Regions from separate parts of the Paenibacillus sp. 2KB_20 genome, predicted to be linked through region 1. Evidence: riboswitches for the same ligand, from Rfam matches in the RefSeq annotation. Region 1 holds a riboswitch; the other holds the start of a gene.
The links. A riboswitch is a leader RNA that binds a small molecule or an ion and turns the genes downstream of it on or off. The one in region 1 is predicted to bind cyclic di-AMP.
Positions count from the first base shown of each region.

Region 2: linked by a shared signal. The riboswitch ahead of AB4124_RS05270 (TrkH family potassium uptake protein) and the one ahead of AB4124_RS21645 (C40 family peptidase) in region 1 are both predicted to bind cyclic di-AMP.

Region 1 is NZ_JBFRHH010000007.1:580,099-586,157, reverse strand. Features, by position in the region: gene AB4124_RS21650 (stalk domain-containing protein) at 1-961, shown strand, start outside; gene AB4124_RS21645 (C40 family peptidase) at 1,192-1,668, opposite strand; cyclic di-AMP (ydaO/yuaA leader) riboswitch at 1,672-1,801, opposite strand; gene AB4124_RS21640 (hypothetical protein) at 2,063-2,590, shown strand; gene AB4124_RS21635 (ROK family protein) at 2,987-3,940, opposite strand; gene AB4124_RS21630 (copper homeostasis protein CutC) at 3,976-4,662, opposite strand; gene AB4124_RS21625 (leucyl aminopeptidase family protein) at 4,692-6,059, opposite strand, start outside.
Region 2 is NZ_JBFRHH010000001.1:1,118,205-1,124,263, reverse strand. Features, by position in the region: gene uvrC (excinuclease ABC subunit UvrC) at 1-484, shown strand, start outside; gene AB4124_RS05275 (CPBP family intramembrane glutamic endopeptidase) at 456-2,144, opposite strand; cyclic di-AMP (ydaO/yuaA leader) riboswitch at 2,436-2,580, shown strand; gene AB4124_RS05270 (TrkH family potassium uptake protein) at 2,646-3,986, shown strand; gene AB4124_RS05265 (potassium channel family protein) at 4,003-4,677, shown strand; gene AB4124_RS05260 (LysR family transcriptional regulator) at 4,714-5,631, opposite strand; gene AB4124_RS05255 (succinate dehydrogenase cytochrome b558 subunit) at 5,893-6,059, shown strand, end outside.

The DNA of each region.
Region 1 (6,059 bases):
CAATGGAAAACAAGTGAAGCTTGCGGCCCCGCCGGTTCAACGGGAAGGCCGTGTACTGATCCCGCTTAGCTCGTTCAGCAGCCACTTCGGTGTCGATGTGGGCTGGAATCAGGCAACTCGCACGGTCTCCCTTGTATCGCCGCAGCGCGAGATGCATTTGAGAGCCTTCTATGCATTGCAATCTTTCCAAGAACGGGATCTTGTTGCATCTATGAATTCAGTCGCCTTTGGATGGAGCCGCATCGATCGTGAAGGTCAGTTCACGCTTCAAGGCGACGAGTACCGCCTGCCCGCTGCGGCCGGTGACGTTACGCCGCAATCGATGGTAGCAGATGCTACGGACCAGAAGATTAAACCATACCTCATGGTCTATGCCTTAGATGGAAACGGCGAATTAACCAAAGTACTGAGCGACAGCAGCCTGCGCCAAAAGTCCATTGAAGGCATCACATCCGCGGTAACGGAGAACGGCTTCGGCGGCGTTGTACTTGATTTTGAAGGGCTCGGTTTTAAACTGGATGTCGTAAACCAGCAGAAGCTGCTCAATGATTATGTCAAGCAATTAAAGGCAGCATTGCCGCATGACATTGCTCTGTCCTTAGCGGTGCCGCCATTGAACAGCGCCTATAAAGGTTACGATTACAAAGCGCTGGCCTCCATCGCCGATGATCTCATCGTTATGGCTTATCAGTACAATCCGGTCGGAACCAAATCTCAGGTACCCGAACCAAACAGCCTGGTGGACCAAGCGATCCAGTTGGCACTCCAAGCAGGTGTCCCGAAGCAGAAGCTTTTGCTTGGCATCAGCTTAAGCAGCGAAACAGCCACTTCCGTGGACGATAAGCTCGGTTTGGCCAAACGCTATGATCTGAAAGGCGCTGCTTTCTGGCGTCTTGGCTTGTTCCGTCTCTATAATAACGGGATGGAAGCAGCTGTGAATGCCTCTGTTGTTAAGGAGTAACCGAACAACCCCTGTGGGGATTGACAGACTTATAGTAAGAAAAACTTCTATCGACGCTACTTTCACAGATGACAGACCGCAGTTAGTAGACGTTTTTCTTGCGATATCAGGAAGTCACAAGCTTCGAAGTTTATACTTTCTGATATCTAAAAAAAAGAAAGCCTGACAAGGACAACCCTTTGTCAGGCTTTCTGGTTATGTATTGAACCCTAAACTGCAATGTAATCCAATTAGCTTGCGCTTCCTACCAGTCTCGCATAATTTTCTTGACTCAACACACGACGTGCCGTGACATAACGTGGCTCGTAATATGAATCGCTAAGCTTGCTGATTCTGACTCCCTTGCTGCTGGAAGCATGCGCAAATTGTCCGTCACCAATGTAAACGCCTGCATGAGAAATTCCGCTGCCGCTTGTATTGAAGAATACCAAATCTCCAACCCGCAGATCTTCGCGATCCACATGTTCACCGGCTTGAGCCTGGCTTTGGGAAGTGCGTGGAAGATCCATATCAAAATTTCTAAACATGTACAGAATAAATCCGGAGCAATCAAACCCGCTAGTGGTCGTTCCGCCCCATTTGTATGGAGTTCCTACCAATTGCTTCACTTGATACTGAAAATTCGGTTGTTGATCAGCAAATGCTGATACGGCACCGGAAGAAAAAATAATTGCAGACCCTAGCAAAGTGATGACAAACTTCTTCAAAATATGTTCTCTCCTTCGATGCCTACGGAGTTAGCTAAGGGTTCGGTTGAAGGTTCCCTATACTCTCTATACAAGAGTAATTCACCCAAGACGGTTCCCCCGTTTTCCAAACGAAATTCGGCAAAATTCATTAACGTTTTGTAACCTTCTCTTAATATAGTATACAAGCAAGGATGCTGTCAATCATATCCTAAAAATCTATCGTTTTATGTTTGGAGCTGTCGTAAAGATGGTTAATTCCGGCCGACTATTTTTTAACCATCTTCACACAGTCATGACAATTATGTAACTCTGCTTTCCTTCTCGAACTGCTTTTTTTAATAATCTAGCAACTTTTTACAAACCTATGCGTTTACATAATCAGTAATGAAATTAAAGAGGTGATCGATCACTTATGAGACAAATCACGATGGCTGAAGCTTTGGCAGTCCGGGCAGCAATCAACCGTCTCTTGAATCAATTGATGTCGGAACGCTTGAACAACAGCAGCACAATCATTGAAAAAGGGGAAACGGCGGAATATCCTGCACGCAGTGTGGATGCCATTACGGAAGAAATCGAAGCCGCCGCCGCGGATTACAGAAAGCTGGATTTGCTGATGGCAATCTCCAATACAACGCAAACCATTAGCTGGAACGGCTCCGACATGACCATCATGGAAGCGATCGAGCTGGCCAAACAGATCCGCAGCGATATCGGACAACTTGCTCATCTCGGCTCCCGCAAGAAGCTGGAGCGGCAGAGCAGCCGTGGCAGCGGAGATGGTGCCGTAACGCTGTTCAACGTCGCTTTATATGATCCGGAAGCTTATCAGGCGCAAGCGCGGAAGAAGGAACGCGAAGTAACCAAGCTCTCTTCACTGATTGAACATGCCAATCATACGTCCATGATTACGTTTGACGCATCCAAGTACATGGAATAGCGGCAGCCGCCGGCTCCAAGCCTGCAGGTCATCCCACGTGCGGGTTTGGAGCCGGCGGTTTCCGCCGGCATCGCGGGAAAGTGTGAGCAACCGCTTATTGTTTGTCGGATACAAACAAACCTAACCAGGAAACCAAAAACTCGCCTCCAGTGAAAACGGATGACGGCTTACGGTTCACGCCTATCACTTGTCACATGTTACGGACTTATAACGAAAAAAATGATCGCTCCGTTTCCCGCTCTCTATGAATAATTGGAAAGCCGCCCCCTGAAGGGCGGCTTTTGTCTAATTCGCTTAAGCTCGGTTAACATGAAACTACGTCGCCGATCCGAACGCTTTTTATCTAACCTCTATTCCATCCTTTATTCTATCCGTAACGTTCTCTTTACACCTATGCTACTGGAACAAGGCCGCAGCTCCAACCAGACCAACATCGTCCCGAAGTCCTGCAGGAACGATCTCGTACGTGCCTAAATAGGATGGCATGACCAGCTTATCTGTCATTTCCCGCAGCTGCGGAAATAAAAGATCGCCCGCTCTGCTTACTCCCCCTCCAATCACGATGCGATCGGGGTTGAAGCTGTGAATGACGTTAACCAGTCCTAGCGCCATATAATAGATGGCTCGATCGATGACCTCTACTGCGACGGGGTCATGAAGACGTTTAGCCTCGAAAACATGTTTAGCGTTCACTCCCGCCTCGGCTGCGGCCAGTTCAGAAATTACGCTGGGCTGGGTGAGCATCCGCTGGGATGCTGCCTGGCCGATGGCCGTTCCTGAAGCAAATACCTCCCAGCAGCCGTGGCTCCCGCAATTGCACTGCGGACCGTTCGGATCAATGATATGATGTCCCAGTTCCCCAGCAAATGAACTGCTGCCCAGGAACAGCTTCCCATCCAGCACGATCCCTGAGCCGATGCCGGTGCTTAGCGTCACGTACACCATGTTCGTCGACCCTCTTCCGGCACCTCTTACATACTCTCCCCATGCGGCTGCATTGGCATCATTCAGCACCTGTACTTCCGTATGCAGATCACGTTCCATCCAGGCTTTGAGGGGGACATTCGTCCATTCCGGCAGATTCGTACCATGAATGACAATCCCCTCCCTACTGTTAACTGTTCCGGGTGAAGCCATCCCTACGCCTCGAAGAGGGTGGCCGTCCGACACACTGCGGATCATGTTCGTAATTCTCGCGACCACTTCTTCAGCCGTACGCGCACCCGCTGTCTCCATTTGCTCCCGGTTCAGCAGCTGTCCTTCGGAATCAAAGAGCGCTGCCGCGATCTTCGTACCCCCAAGGTCAACGCCAACCACAAATTCTTGCTGTTTATTCCATACGGTTTGCAATTTTTGTTCACCTGTTTCCGATAGGTTTGCTACTTCTATTGATGTATGCTCTCAGCCAGCGATCGCAGCTCGACCGGATCGATGGGCTTCAGCCCTGATCGACCGTACCGAACAGCTGAGCCGAAATGGACCTCGCTCACACCGGTCCGGTCGATAAAATCGTGTATGATTTCCCACTTCAGACCATTGCCGGCCAATATTTTAAGTTCACTGCCTGCCGTTTGTTCTACAAGCTCCCGAATTCTCGGGATGGCCTGCGGTGCAGGCTCCGGCCCTCCTGACGTTAGGACACGGGTAACCGACGGGTATTTCTGCAATGTACGCAGTCCTTCGAACTGATCCTTCAGTTCATCAAAAGCCCGGTGGAACGTGACTTGCATATCTCCTGTCCATTCCAGCATTTTGACCAAGGAGTCCTCGTCAATCTTCCCTTCCGGAGTCAGCATGCCAAGCACAACGCCAGCTGCACCTGCCTTGCGGACCGCCTTAACTTCGGCCATCATGGTAGCTATATCATGTTCGTTGTACACAAAGGATCTGCTATGTGGTCTGACCATGACATGTACAGGAATCTGAACGGCTTTCACAACCTCTTCAACAAGCCCGATTCCCGGCGTAAGCCCGCCTTCGGTTATCGCTGTGATCAATTCCAGACGGTCCGCGCCATTCTTCTCTGCTGTGATGGCATCATCCACGCATGTTGCGATTATTTCAAGCAGCATCGTCGTCACTCCTTACTGAAGTTGATTCTTTATGCATGGAGAAACTGCTTCTCCACATAATCGGCGAGCAATCTTGCACCATAGCCGGTAGCCCCCGCTGCGGAGTGGGGAAATTCTCTTTTATACTGAACCGTGCCCGCCATATCGATGTGCACCCATTTCATGGAATCCGCCACAAAATAACGGATAAACAGCGCAGCCGTTATAGCGCCTGCCAAAGTTGACGTACCCACATTTTTCAGATCGGCATAATCGCTTCTGAGATCCGATTCGTACTCGTCCATCAGCGGCATAGGCCATAGGCGCTCTCCGTTACGCTCACCGATCTCAACCAAATCGGCTGTAATCTGTTGATCACCCCAGATGCCCGCAATCTCCAAGCCCAGTGCGGCTCCGACATTACCGGTAAGGGTTGCGATATCAATCACCTTATCTGCGCCAAGCTTCGCTGCATGCAGCAGCGCATCCGCAATGATCAATCTCCCCTCCCCATCCGTATTCGCTACCTGAACGCTTAAACCATTCGGATAATGAACAACGGAAGAAGGAAGCATTGCATCCGGTCCCGATAAATTATCCGCAACGGCTATAAGCGCCGTTACGCGTACCGGAGCTTTTTGCGATACCAGAATATCCATGGCACCCACGACGGCTGCAGCGCCTCCCATATCCATACGTGCATCGCTGATGTCTCGGCCGATTTTGACGTTCATCCCGCCCATATCAAAGGTTACGCCTTTGCCAATGAGCACAATATGAGGACTTTCCTTCTCGGAATCCACCCCATTATAGGAAATCTCAATCATGGCAGGCTCGTATTTGCTGCCGGCACCCACAGCGATCAGACCGTTCATCTGCCGATCATGGAGCTCTTGTCCGCGATACGCATGAAGCTGAACGGGTGCCTTCTTGAAACGATCCTCGACAACCACAACAAACGCTTCCGGATTTAGCGTTTCCGGTGATTCATTCACCAGGTCTCGGGTGAGCTGCGTCCCTTCGATTCGGATTTCTGCCGTCTGTATGATGGCTTCCATCTCTTCACGGGAAAGCCCCTGCCAATCTTCCTGTCGAAGATTTAGGGACAGAACTTGCAGATTGGCCGTAACCCCACGATGCTTATTGAATTGATACAATCCATACATCCATCCTTCAACCCACGCCTGGAGTTCTTCTTCTATAGATATCCGAGAAGAAGCCCCACCATCACGGGCTGAAGCTCGGATCAGCGCTGCACTTGATTTGTTTTCCTTGAGCAGTGCTCTCGCAGCGGATGCGCCTGTTCTGCGCACTTGCTCCAACGTAAGGTTCGAGCGTTGCCCCATTCCAACTACGAGATCGTCCGCTTCTTGATCAGAGCGGCCATAGAACCAAGTCAGCTTCATACTATGCTTTCG
Region 2 (6,059 bases), on a different contig from region 1:
GCGGCGGTACGAGCGCGTCTTGAAGGAGAACTTGCCGCTTCCCGATCTGATTGTGGTCGATGGAGGGAAGGGACAGATTTCCGCCGCCAGCGATGTGTTGGAGAATGAGTTGGGGTTGTTTATCCCGGTCTGCGGGCTTGTGAAGGATGCCAAGCATAAAACAGCTCAGCTCATGGTCGGAGACCCGCCGGAGCCGGTTACGCTGCCCCGGGACAGCCAGGAGTTCTATTTGCTGCAGCGTATTCAAGATGAGGTTCACCGGTTTGCGATTTCCTTCCACCGCGAACAGCGCGGCAAATCGATGGTATCCTCCAAGCTGGATTCCATCCCGGGCATTGGAGAGAAGCGCCGGAAGCTGCTGTTGAAGCATTTTGGCTCGGTCAAAAAAATAAAAGAGGCTTCAGTCGAAGACTTCAAGCCCCTTTCAATCGGTGAGAAATTAGCAACGGAAATTCTTAAGGCACTTCGTGAGGAGGAGTCGTGACATACGGCTTCTCTTTTTTTGTTGGATTGAAACGGTAAATCGCATACGCAACAAGCGCAGGAAGCACCATGTAGAAAGCACCAATCAGCAAGTTGGTGGTGTCCTTGAGCAAGATCAGGCTAATACCCATCAAGATGCTATTAAAGATGACATGGGAGAACATGGCCGCCAAATACCCATATTTCAAAAAGATGTAGCTGAACAGCAAGCCGATGATAACCAGTTCAATGGGCCGGGAAATTACAGGGTATATCGGATAAAGCGTATGCCCGAGCGCCCAGATGAGCGAGGTAATCAAACTGGCAACGAAAGTATTGCGGACGATCTTTTTCACCATTTTGATTCCGAACAGTCGATAGACGGCCTCTTCGGATATGCCGGCCAGCCAGGCCATCAGCGGAAACAGCCAAGGATAGAGCATGTTGTAAGGCGACTGTGTGGCATCCGTGGTGGACCATGTATTTAAGGTTAGGCCCAGAACGATAAAGATAATGGATTGGACCCCAAGCAGGATGAAAGCCCACATATATCCCAGCTTCATGCTGTCCAGTACATAATGACCGTATCCGGGTTCTTTGGCGCGCGGCCATGGATTGAGCCCGTCTTCTTTTTGCCATAGTCCGTTGCCCCCGACAAGGGAGAAATAGAGCAGGGCGGAGAATATGAGCGAATAGACCGCATAGAAAATCATCATCCCGAATATACCGGTTTGCGACATCCCCTCGGATTTGAAAACGGGAATCAGATTATACGTATTTAGCATCTGAATGATAAACAGCAGCACCGCTAGGAACAGGCCGCGCTTAAACGACGTATAGGCTCTGGTCTTTACGCTGTACACAATGGCAAGAATGCCAAGGATGAGGGTGAACAGGCCATACCCTGCGAGTGTCAGCAGCGTTGCATCCTGAGTCTGCTTGTTGACATAGGCGGAATGGGCGAACGGGACTGAGAAGGATGGCTCATAGGAGCGTAATTTCCCATGTTCGAAGGTGAAACGGTGCTCCAATCGGGAATCGCCAATCTTGGATTCCGGGTCCACATATCGGAGCCGGGGTTCCCCTTCCCGTGTAACCAGCTCAAGGCGCGACAGGTCATAGCCCGCTCGCTGGAGCCAAGGCTCCGCGAGCGCTTGCTTCTCGGCTAATGACATGCCGTCCTCGACGACAAGCAGCATCTGCCTTTGTACATCGCCCTTGTTCAGCTCAATCCGGTCATAGCTGGAGCGGGCGTAATCGTACGAGAAGCCGACGATGCCTGAATTTTGCATGTGCACGTCCACATTGAGGGCATTGCCTCCCGGCTCGCTGAAGCGAACGCGGTATACGTCATAGGGATATTTGGCTTCATAGGTTTTGTTGTATTCCGAAAGTTTCTTTTCCTTCGCCAGATATCCGTAAAGTTCCGATTTGGATTGATATGTAACCAATGTGTCATCCGTTTTTGCAGCCGTAAACTGCAAATGCTCCTGAGCAAAGCTTGAAGCCGCTTGCCGAGCCTGCTCCTTGGATATGATATTCGGAGATGCCATCTCGGTAGAATCCGGATTCGTCGACGGAAACACCTGAAATAATAGGAACAGAATCAGGCCGACTGCGGCAGGCGCGATGAGCTGTTTGAGATTGGGCTTCAGCTTCAAGGGCTCTCTTGCACGATTCATGAAATTCCTCCTCTAGGAAAGTTGATACTCCCACTGGTATTCGATATGCCTGATTAAGTACGCATAGAGTCAATATAACATAGTTATGAAAGTCATAAGCAGCTTATCCCAATATCCGGAATAATGAAACAAATCGATGAAAATGAATGAAAGGTTTCGAAAACGTTAGAGAACCCTATGCTTGTATTCTTGAATATGCCCAATTCGCGCTCTTTTAAAGATTTTTTGGGTGAAAAACGGCATTGGGTTACGTACCAGATTGCGTTATAATCACATCATGCTTCAAGGAACCGAATATTCCAGCCGAATTTCGTACTGAAAATGGGGGAACCATGTAATTGGGGTGAATTTCATTATTCCTAGAATAATGAATAGGGCGACCTGTGGAAATGCCCGAATCCGTCAGCTAACCTCGTAGGCTGCAGCACAGGAACCAGACCGTAAAGGGCACTGCGTTTTCCAGTGTCTTTTTTTCTTGATTTTTTTTAAGAAGGTGACCGATTGAACTCTAAATTTAACTGGCTCAGGTTGTCTCCACCGCAGATTCTCGTGCTTGGTTTTGCGGCTATTATCTTCATCGGGACGGCGCTGTTAATGCTGCCGATTTCCACAAGTACAGGTGAACCGCTTGAATTTATCGATGCCTTGTTCACTTCGACATCGGCAACATGTGTAACGGGTCTGGTTGTGGTGGATACAGGAACGACATTCAGTTCCTTCGGCCAAGTCGTGATTATGCTGCTGATTCAGATCGGCGGGCTCGGATTCATGACGATGGCTACTTTATTTGCCTTGGCTCTGAAAAGACGCATATCGCTCAAGGATCGTCTCATTCTGCAAGAAGCGATGAATCAGTCCTCGATGGAAGGAATCGTAAGGCTGATTCGCAGAGTGTTGTTGTACTCCCTCATCATCGAGGCCTGTGGTGCCATCATTCTATCGATCCGCTGGGCGTTTGATATGCCGATCGGCCAGGCGATTTATTATGGCGTTTTTCATGCAGTCACGATGTTTAACAACGCCGGTTTTGATTTGTTTGGTGATTTTCGGAGTTTGACTGGGTATGTCTACGATCCTGTAGTCAACATAGTCGTGATGTTTTTGATTGTCTCAGGTGGGATTGGTTTTATCGTATTATCCGATCTGATTGATTTCCGAAAACAGCGGAGACTTTCCTTGCACTCCAAAGTGGTGCTCACCATGACGGCTACCTTGCTGCTGGTTGGATTTATCGTCATTCTTATATTTGAATTCACCAATCCGAGGACGCTCGGCTCTCTGAATTGGGGCGGAAAATTCTTCGGTGCGTTATTCCAGTCCGTAACGCCGCGTACAGCTGGCGCGAATACTATAGATATTACGGGGCTTCGACAGGCCACGCAATTTTTTATCGTGATTCTGATGTTTATCGGAGCATCCCCAGGGTCAACCGGTGGCGGTATCAAAACAACAACCTTCACCATTATGGTGGGGGCGGTTATCGCCATGATGCGCGGGCGTGAAGACATCGTCATGTTCCGTTATCGCCTGGCCCAGGAGCGGGTGCTGAAGGCACTGACCATTGCATTACTGGCACTGCTGCTCGTTCTAATCGTATCGATGATTCTGTCAACGACAGAGGAAGGGAGCTTCCTGGAGATCCTATTCGAAACGACATCCGCCTTCGGTACGGTGGGTCTCTCCATGGGTTTAACGCCTGAACTGACGGGATTCGGGAAGATTTTGATCAGTATTACGATGTTTGCAGGGCGATTGGGGCCTTTGACGCTTGCTTATGCACTGGGGCCAAAAAAGGGTAAAGAATTATATCGTCATCCGGAAGGCAAAATGATTATTGGATAAGGAGTACAGGAGAGACATGAAACCAAAGCAATTTGCAATCATCGGTTTGGGACGATTTGGCGCCAGCCTGGCGCTTGAACTGATGGAACAGGGATATGAGGTGCTCGGCATCGACCGCAGTGAAGAGGTTGTCGAGGATATGAGCGAGCTGCTGACGCACACGGTGGTGGCGGATGCTACGGACGAAGAGGTGCTTAAATCGCTCGGTATCCGTAACTTCGACTGCGGGATTGTGGCGATCGGGAACGATATTCAGATGAGCATCTTATCCGCCATCTTGTTAAAAGAGCTTGGTGTCGCCATGGTCGTTGCCAAGGCGATTTCGGTGCTGCACGGCCGGGCGCTGGAGAAGCTGGGCGTGGACCGGGTGATCTTTCCGGAAAGGGATATGGGGATCCGGGTAGCTCACCAGCTTGTCACGCCCAACCTGCTCGACTATATCGAATTATCCAAGGACTATCTGATTGTGGAGATGACGGTCACGGACTGCATGGACGGAAAAACGCTTAGCGAGCTCAATACGAGGGTTCGCTACGGTGTCAGCGTGGTGGCCCTGAATAAACAATCCGGCATCATCGTAGCGCCAACAGCCATGGATGTGGTGAACTCCGGCGACATTATGGTCGTTATCGGCTCCAATGATAATGTGGATCTCTTTGAGTCTGAGGTCGTGAATATGCTCGAAAAATAAATAAAGAAGAAAAAAACCTGACGACCCTATATACCGTCAGGTTTTCTTCGTTTTATCCTCCTCCAGCTTACGGAACAGGATTTCCGTTTCGTCAATCCAGCGGCTGGCTGCCTTGCTCAGCTCCGAGGCTTGGCCGTAGATCAGCGAAGTTGTTCGCCGGGTTTCAATGAGTGCCGGAATATGAATGTCGACAAGCCCGTTATCGGACAACAGCTGCGGTCTCAGATAGGATTTGGGCAGAAGCGCGGCTGCCTTGCAGGTCGGGATGAGCCTGACGATCGCTTCGAAGGAATCGATCTCCATCCGAATATCCGGCATAATGCCCCAGCGGTGGAACAGGTCATCCGTCAACTTGCGGTACCAAGTGCCGGTTGAGAAAATGATCATCGGCAAGCCTTGAAGCTGCTCGATGCCGACATCCTCGATCTCCGCCAGCGGGTGTGAAGACGGGATGACAAGCTCCAGATGGTCATCAAACAGCGGAATACAGTTTAAGCCGGGCTGGTTGATGGAGGAGGCGACAATGCCGACATCGACCCGTTTATCTCTTACATAAGAAACGATTTCATGGGTCTTGCCGGTGATCAGCTTGATTTCGGCCGCGGGATGACGCTCCATGAATGCGTTAACGAGCGGGGGCAAGGTGGTCTGCAGTGTGGTTAGGCTGGCCCCCAGGTTGATCGAGATCTGATCCCCCTCCCGGTAATGGGCCAACGTCTGCATGAATTTGATCTGCTGCTGGCGCTGCTCCAGGGCAAAGGTGTACACAATCTGTCCGATGGAGGTAAGCTCCAGCCGTTTGCCGCGGCGGTTAAACAGCTGCAGCCCGAGCTGGTCCTCCAGCTTGGCTATTTTCCTGGACAGGGCTGGCTGTGACAAGTTAAGCAGCTTGGAGGCTTGGTTTATGCTGGATTGCTCTACAACGACGGCGAACATGTCCAGTTCTTCAAACATGGAATTCCTCCTATATAAAATAGACATATGTGCAAAACATTGCTTATGCGTATAGATTATAACGATTAATAATTATATTGCAATTCCATTATAAGAAAAAAAGGAGTAACATGAAACATGACACAAGTTGTTCACACGATTGCCGAAATAGGCAGCTTTTTGTCGTTGCAACGGTTTTAGGACAGGGTAAGTGTAATTGTTCTGGAAATAGGAAAGATTGAAAATGAAAACGCTGCACATTGGAAAGGGGAACGTCGACTGATGAAAGGGTATTATTCCAGAAAGCTGCATTCTTTGCTCGGTGTCATACCGCTTGGAGCATTTTTGCTCAGCCATATGATTTCCAACTATAAGGCTTTCGAGGGTGGAAAGGAAGGCTTTGCAAGCGCGGTCCATTTTTTGAACAGCATGCCGCTGATATTTTTCCT